Roseobacter denitrificans OCh 114: one gene and its partner. The protein of the gene in region 2 interacts with the protein of the main gene of each other region in a pairwise test. Links are inferred from orthologs where the notes say so. Each region holds a gene or a part of one and is shown on either strand. Other genes may lie near its edges. The genes, in order: RD1_RS09300 and ndk.

Region 1 (3,318 bases), 1.1 Mb from region 2 along the record:
CTGCCCTGCAGCAGGAGGGCGCAGATGTCGGATCAAACCGAAACAGGACCAGTGGAGGTCGAGGACGACGCCTATGTGCTCGGTCCCAAAGCGATATCCGCCATTCTTTATGCCGTGGACATCGAGGATCAGGCCAAGCTGACCGCGTTGATGGAGCCTTTGCACCCGGCGGATATCGCGGACCTGCTGGAACAGATCAACGCCTTTGACCGCGCGCGGCTGATCCGTCTTTATGATCGTGAGTTTGACGGGGAAATCCTTTCGGAACTGGATGAAAGCATCCGCGAAGAGGTCATCGCCGTTCTCACACCTCAGGTCTTGACGCAAGCGGTCCGCGAGATGGACAGCGATGATGTGGTCGATCTGGTTGAGGATCTGGAAGATCATCAGCAGGAAACGATCCTTGATGCGCTTGAGGATGTGGACCGCGCCGCTGTGCGGCAGGCGCTGGGGTATCCCGAATATTCCGCCGGGCGTCTGATGCAGCGCGAAGTCGTCATGGCGCCCGAGCATTGGACCGTCGGTCAGGCGATTGATCATTTGCGCGCAACGCCTGAAGAAGAGCTGCCCGATCAGTTTTATCACATCGTGATCGTCGATCCGCGCCTGCATCCGGTGGGGAATGTCACGCTTGGCAAGCTGATGCGGTCCCGGCGTGAAACCCGACTCATGGATTTGCTGGAAGAAACCTTTCAGATCATTCCCGCCACGCAGGAGGAATCAGACGTCGCCTATGCGTTCAATCAGTATCACCTGATTTCCGCGCCGGTGGTGGATGAGGAAGGGCGGTTGATCGGCATTATCACCATAGACGATGCCATGGCCGTTCTGGATGAGGAACACGAGGAAGACATCCTGCGGCTTGCCGGGGTCGGGGAGGGGTCCTTGTCGGACCGCGTTGCAGAAACGAGCAAACAGCGGCTGCCCTGGCTGGCGGTGAATTTGCTCACGGCGATCGCGGCGTCCCTTGTGATTGCCCAGTTCGAAGAGGCCATTGCGCAGATCGTGGCGCTGGCGGTTTTGATGCCCATCGTGGCGTCCATGGGCGGAAATGCCGGGACCCAGTCGCTCACGGTTGCGGTGCGCGCCCTGGCGACCAAGGACCTCACCGGCGCCAACCTGTGGCGTGTGATACGGCGCGAGGTTCTGGTGGGCGCGATCAACGGGCTGATCTTTGCGGTGGTGATCGGTATTGTCGGTGTGATCTGGTTTGGCTCACCTGCGCTGGGGTATGTCATTGCCATCGCGATGATCATCAACATGATCGTCGCCGGGCTTGCGGGCACGGCCATTCCGGTTCTTCTGGACCGCATGGGCATTGACCCGGCGCTGGCCTCGGGTGCATTTGTGACAACCGTCACCGATGTGGTCGGTTTTTTCGCCTTTCTTGGCATTGCAGTTATGGTGCTTTTATGACGGATATGACCCAAATCAAGGCGGCCGCGCGCAAGGCTGCCTTTGCGCGTCGTGACGCGGCGCATGCGAAGAATACAGGGACCGGGGCGGGGATGCTGTCGAGCGTTCTGGCGGGCTATCGCGGGGTGCCTACGGCTGGCTATATGCCGATCCGTTCGGAAATCGACCCCATGCCCGCGATGATCGAGGCCGCGGCCCATGGTCCGGTTGGTGTGCCGGTGATCATCGGCGCGGGTCAACCCCTGCGCTTTGCCCGCTGGGAGCCCGACATGGAAATGGTCAGCGGTGAATTCGGCGTTCAGATCCCCGCCCATGCCGAGTATTTCGAACCTGAGATTGTGATTGCGCCGCTCGTGGCCTTTGATGCACAGGGGGGAAGATTGGGGTATGGCGGCGGGTTTTATGATCGCACGCTTGAGGGTTTGCGCGCCAAACGCGCGACCCTTGCCATTGGATTCGCCTATGCGGCGCAAATTGCCGATACGCTGCCACTGGAGCCAACGGATCAACCGCTGGATGCCATCGTGACGGAGCAGAAGATCTATGATTTTCGCTCAAGTGATGCATGAATAAATAGCTATAAAATATTGATAATATTAATTGTTAGGTATTGTTTTTTGGTGCCTTCCGCTGTCCTGTTAAAGGGTGCGGCACCGTCGGTCTTTGCATGGGCGTCAGAAATATGTTTCCCGGCTCTTGCCCTGATCGTATCGCGGGCCTAGGCATCTTGCATGAAAATCTTGTTTCTTGGCGACGTCATGGGCCGGGCCGGGCGGCGCGCAATCACGGAAAACCTGCCGCGACTGAGGCAGGAATGGCGGTTGGATTTCGTTGTTGTGAACAGCGAAAACGCAACCTCTGGCATGGGGCTGTCGGGCAGCCATGCAAAGATCCTGCTGGAGGCGGGGGCAGATTGCCTGACGCTGGGGGATCATGCCTTTGATCAAAAGGACATGCTGCAATTCATCCAGCACGAACCGCGCATCCTGAGACCTCTTAATTTCTCCAAGGCCGCACCCGGCAAGGGCGCGCGTCTGTTCACCGCCCAAAACGGGCGCAAGGTTCTGGTGGCGCAGGTCCTCGGGCAGGTGTTCATGAAGCGGCCCTTTGATGATCCGTTTTCGGCGCTTGAACCGGTTCTGAAAACGCACCCGCTGGGCGGGCAGGCGGCGGCGGTGCTTGTGGATATCCATTGCGAAGCGACCTCGGAGAAAATGGCGCTGGGGCACTTTTGCGACGGGCGGGCCAGCCTTGCCGTGGGCACGCATACCCATGTGCCGACCGCTGATGCGATGGTGCTGCCGGGGGGCACAGGCTATTTGACGGATGCGGGCATGTGCGGGGATTATCACTCCGTGATCGGCATGGAAAAATCCGAACCCCTGCGCCGGTTTATCACAGGCATGCCCAAGGAACGCTTCACGCCCGCGACCGGAACAGCCACCCTGTCGGGCGTTTATGTCGAGACCGATGACCGCACCGGCAAGGCCACCCGAATCGCCATGGTGCGAGACGGGGGGATACTGCAAGCCGCCGCGCCATGACCCGTCGGGAAACCGTGTTTTTCACCTGCGTTCTGGTGCTGCTGGGGGCCGGGTGGGGCGTGACGATCCCGCTCACCAAAATCGCGGTGTCGACCGGTTTTGGTCATTTCGGCCTGATTTTCTGGCAGCTGTGCATCGGGTCTGTGCTGATGGCCATTTTATGCGCTCTGCGCGGCAAGGGCGTGCCGTTCAACGCGTCAACACTGCGCGTCTTTGCGCTGGTGGCGCTGATCGGGACATTGATCCCCAATACCGCATCCTTTCAGGCGGCGGTCCATGTGCCGGCGGGGATCATGGCCATCTTGTTGTCGATGATCCCGATGTTCGCCTTTCCCATTGCGCTGGCGCTGCGGCTCGA
Region 2 (3,097 bases):
TTGGCCTTGACCGCCTTGCCCTGCATCAGGACCAACCGATCAGACAGCAGTTTGGACAGTGTCGATTTGCCTTGCCCGTTGCGCCCCAGCAACGCGATGCGGTCATCCTGATCAATGCGCAGGTTCAACCGGTTCAGCACCGGCGTGTCTGTATAGCCCACGGCACCGCCTTCGATGGAAATGATGGGCGGCGACAATTCTTCGGGTTCGGGGAAGGTAAAGACGCGTTTGGCTACCTGTTCGGGGCTGGCGATCATATCCATCTTTTCGATCATTTTCAGGCGGGACTGGGCCTGTTTGGCCTTGGAGGCCTTGGCTTTGAACCGGTCCACAAAAGCCTGCATATGATCGCGGCGGGCCTGTTGTTTCTTGGCCATTGCCGCTTGCAGCGCGCGCTGTTCGGCACGTTGGCGGGCGAATTGATCGTAGGGTCCCTGATAAAACGTCAGCTTGCGTTCATCCAGATGCAGGATCGCACCGACCGCGCGATTCAGCAGACCCCGGTCGTGGCTGATGATGATGACGGTATGCGGGTATTTGGCGAGGTAAGCCTCCAGCCAAAGCGCCCCCTCAAGGTCGAGGTAGTTCGTCGGCTCATCCAGCAGCAACAAATCAGGTTGGGCAAACAAAACCGCTGCCAGTGCCACACGCATCCGCCAGCCACCAGAAAAATCGGAACAGGGCTTGAGTTGTTCGTCGTCATCAAAACCCAACCCCTTGAGGATCGTTGCCGCGCGTCCTTCGGCGGACCATGCGTCAATATCGGCAAGCCGCGTCTGGATTTCCGCGATGCGGGTGGGGTCACTGGCCGCTTCGGCTTCCTGCAGCAGGGCCGCGCGTTCGGTATCCGCTGCGAGCACCGTGTCCAGAAGGGATGTCTCAGACGACGGCACCTCCTGGGCGACGCCGCCGATCTTGGCACGTGTGGGCAGGGACAGATCACCACCATCCAGCGTAAGCTCCCCGCGGATGAGTTTGAACAAGGTTGTCTTGCCCGCGCCGTTGCGCCCCACAAGGCCGACCTTGTGACCATTGGGAATAACGGCGCTGGCCCCTTCAAACAGTGGGCGGCCTTCGATGGAAAAGCTGATGTCATTTATACGCAACATAGCCCTTGCACTGAACGACTGTCGCGCGCATGTCAATGTGCCTCCTGCATTCGGGTGGCGCAGACTGAATTAGGGTCTTTTCGGCAAGCAGGGCGCGTGATAGATGCGCCGCAAATCAAACCCCTTGCAGGAGACCAACCATGGCCCTAGAGCGCACATTTTCCATAATCAAACCGGATGCGACACGCCGCAACCTGACCGGTAAGATCAACGCAAAATTCGAAGAAGCGGGACTGCGCATTGTTGCACAAAAACGCATCCACATGACCAAGGCGCAAGCCGGTGTGTTCTATGCCGTGCATGCTGAACGCCCGTTTTACGACGAGCTGTGTGAATTCATGGCCTCCGCGCCGGTCGTGGTGCAGGTTTTGGAAGGCGAAGGGGCCATCGCAAAAAACCGCGAAGTCATGGGCGCGACAAACCCGGCAGATGCTGCACCTGGCACCATCCGTGCAGAATTCGCCGAAAGCGTCGGTGAAAACTCGGTCCACGGCTCAGACGCACCCGAAACCGCGGCTGAAGAGATCGCGTATTTCTTTTCGGGCATGGAACTGGTCGGCTAAGTTACCTGTCTCAAACAGATATAAGGGTCAGCGGCTGCGCTGGCCCTTTTTTGTTGGCTGCAGCACGCCAATCTGGTTCATCAGACGTTCGAATTCGGAATGTCCCTGGTCAAAAGCTTCGGCCTTGATGGCGTCAAACCGGGCGCGCAGGGCTATTTTCTCGGCCCCCTTGCAGTCATTCCACGGCCGATCCTGAAGCCCCATGACCAGCACATAGTATCCGATGAAATGCGGCTGCGTCCCGGCGCGCAACAGGGCCGCGTAGGTGGCATCTGCCCCAATGGCGCGCACCTGTTCGGCGGTGTGAATACCCGCCTTGGCGCAGGCCGCCTCAAAGGCGGGCCCCAGATTTCTGATGGAGGAGATCGCGGACATCATTGCCCGATGATACCGTCACACGGGCGCAAAGGCCACGGCCTCCTGCCGCTCAGATACTCGCGTAATCGGTAATCGGCGGCGGCGGTGTTGGTGGTGCAGTTCCCGTGGTGGGGGGCGGTGTTTGCGGCTGTTTCGGTTCGGTTGGCATGAAACTGATTCCCATCGTTAACGCAATAAAGATACCTGTGTAGGCTTAACGTCAGGTTTGCCGGTGACGCGTCATCTCCGTGTTCAGAATGTGGCGGGTTCGCTCAATTCGTGCCAAATCCGATAGATCGTTTTTTGCCGGTATGTCTGACCCGGGCGTAAAACAATGCTGGGAAAAGCGCGGTTGTGTGGCGCGTCAGGCCAGCCTTGCGGCTCTAATGCGATACCTGAAAAGGGCCTCAGAACACGTTGATCATGAAGTGAAATAGGCACATCGTGTAAACTGCTGCCATTGTAGATTTGCAGTCCCGGTTCCGTGGTGTCGATTTGCAGGGTCACACCTGACGGACCGCGCAAGCGCGCAGCCGGTTCGGGGCGCGCGCGCCGTATTTTGGCAAGGCATAAGTTCGCATCCAGTGTTCGGTCGATTGGGATCGCCCGCAGGGTTTGAAAATCATAGGCTGTTTGCGCAACAGGCGCGATTTCACCTGTCGGCAGGATTTGTTGGTCGACCGGCAGGTAGGTATCCGCGTAAACCATCAGATGGTGGTTCTGTATGGTGTCTGCGTTGCCAAGGTTCCAATAGGGGTGATGCGCGAGATTGATGGCCGTTGCGCGGTCGCTTTGCGCCGTCAGTTCGAGCACCAACTGGCCATCATCCGTCAGCTCGTAATGTGCCTCAACTCTCCGATTGCCGGGCAGCCCATTTGCGCCATCTGGCAACTCGCATCGCAAGGAGACGGCCGCCGCTGAACACCGCAAGACTGTCCACATGCGTGCGTGCAGCCCGCTGGCCCCGCTGTGCAGGCAGGCGCTGCCTTCATTCGCTTCCATACTGAACGCAGCGCCCCCAATCTGGAGCGCCGCACCGGAAATCCGGTTTGCAATCGGGCCGATGAC

The links.
Region 1: the proteins of ndk (region 2) and RD1_RS09300 interact in binary tests that used the Escherichia coli proteins (3 or more experiments, as listed by UniProt). The link is inferred for Roseobacter denitrificans OCh 114 from one-to-one orthologs.

What each region holds. Positions count from the first base shown.
Region 1 is NC_008209.1:1,916,909-1,920,226, forward strand. What follows is about bases 200-3,198. They hold RD1_RS09300 (5-formyltetrahydrofolate cyclo-ligase), read left to right. Parts: upstream 200-1,412; coding sequence 1,413-1,985; downstream 1,986-3,198. Other genes in these bases: mgtE (magnesium transporter), read left to right, coding at 200-1,416; RD1_RS09305 (TIGR00282 family metallophosphoesterase), read left to right, coding at 2,148-2,960; RD1_RS09310 (DMT family transporter), read left to right, coding at 2,957-3,198. In the rest of the region: more of mgtE, read left to right, coding at 25-199; more of RD1_RS09310, read left to right, coding at 3,199-3,318. UniProt on the Escherichia coli protein: Involved in the removal of 5-formyltetrahydrofolate.
Region 2 is NC_008209.1:2,987,435-2,990,531, reverse strand. What follows is about bases 183-2,960. They hold ndk (nucleoside-diphosphate kinase), read left to right. Parts: upstream 183-1,249; coding sequence 1,250-1,672; downstream 1,673-2,960. Other genes in these bases: RD1_RS14290 (aldose epimerase family protein), read right to left, coding at 2,282-2,960; RD1_RS14295 (TfoX/Sxy family DNA transformation protein), read right to left, coding at 1,700-2,050; RD1_RS14305 (ABC-F family ATP-binding cassette domain-containing protein), read right to left, coding at 183-1,109. Also shown: more of RD1_RS14305, read right to left, coding at 1-182; more of RD1_RS14290, read right to left, coding at 2,961-3,097. UniProt on the Escherichia coli protein: Major role in the synthesis of nucleoside triphosphates other than ATP. The ATP gamma phosphate is transferred to the NDP beta phosphate via a ping-pong mechanism, using a phosphorylated active-site intermediate.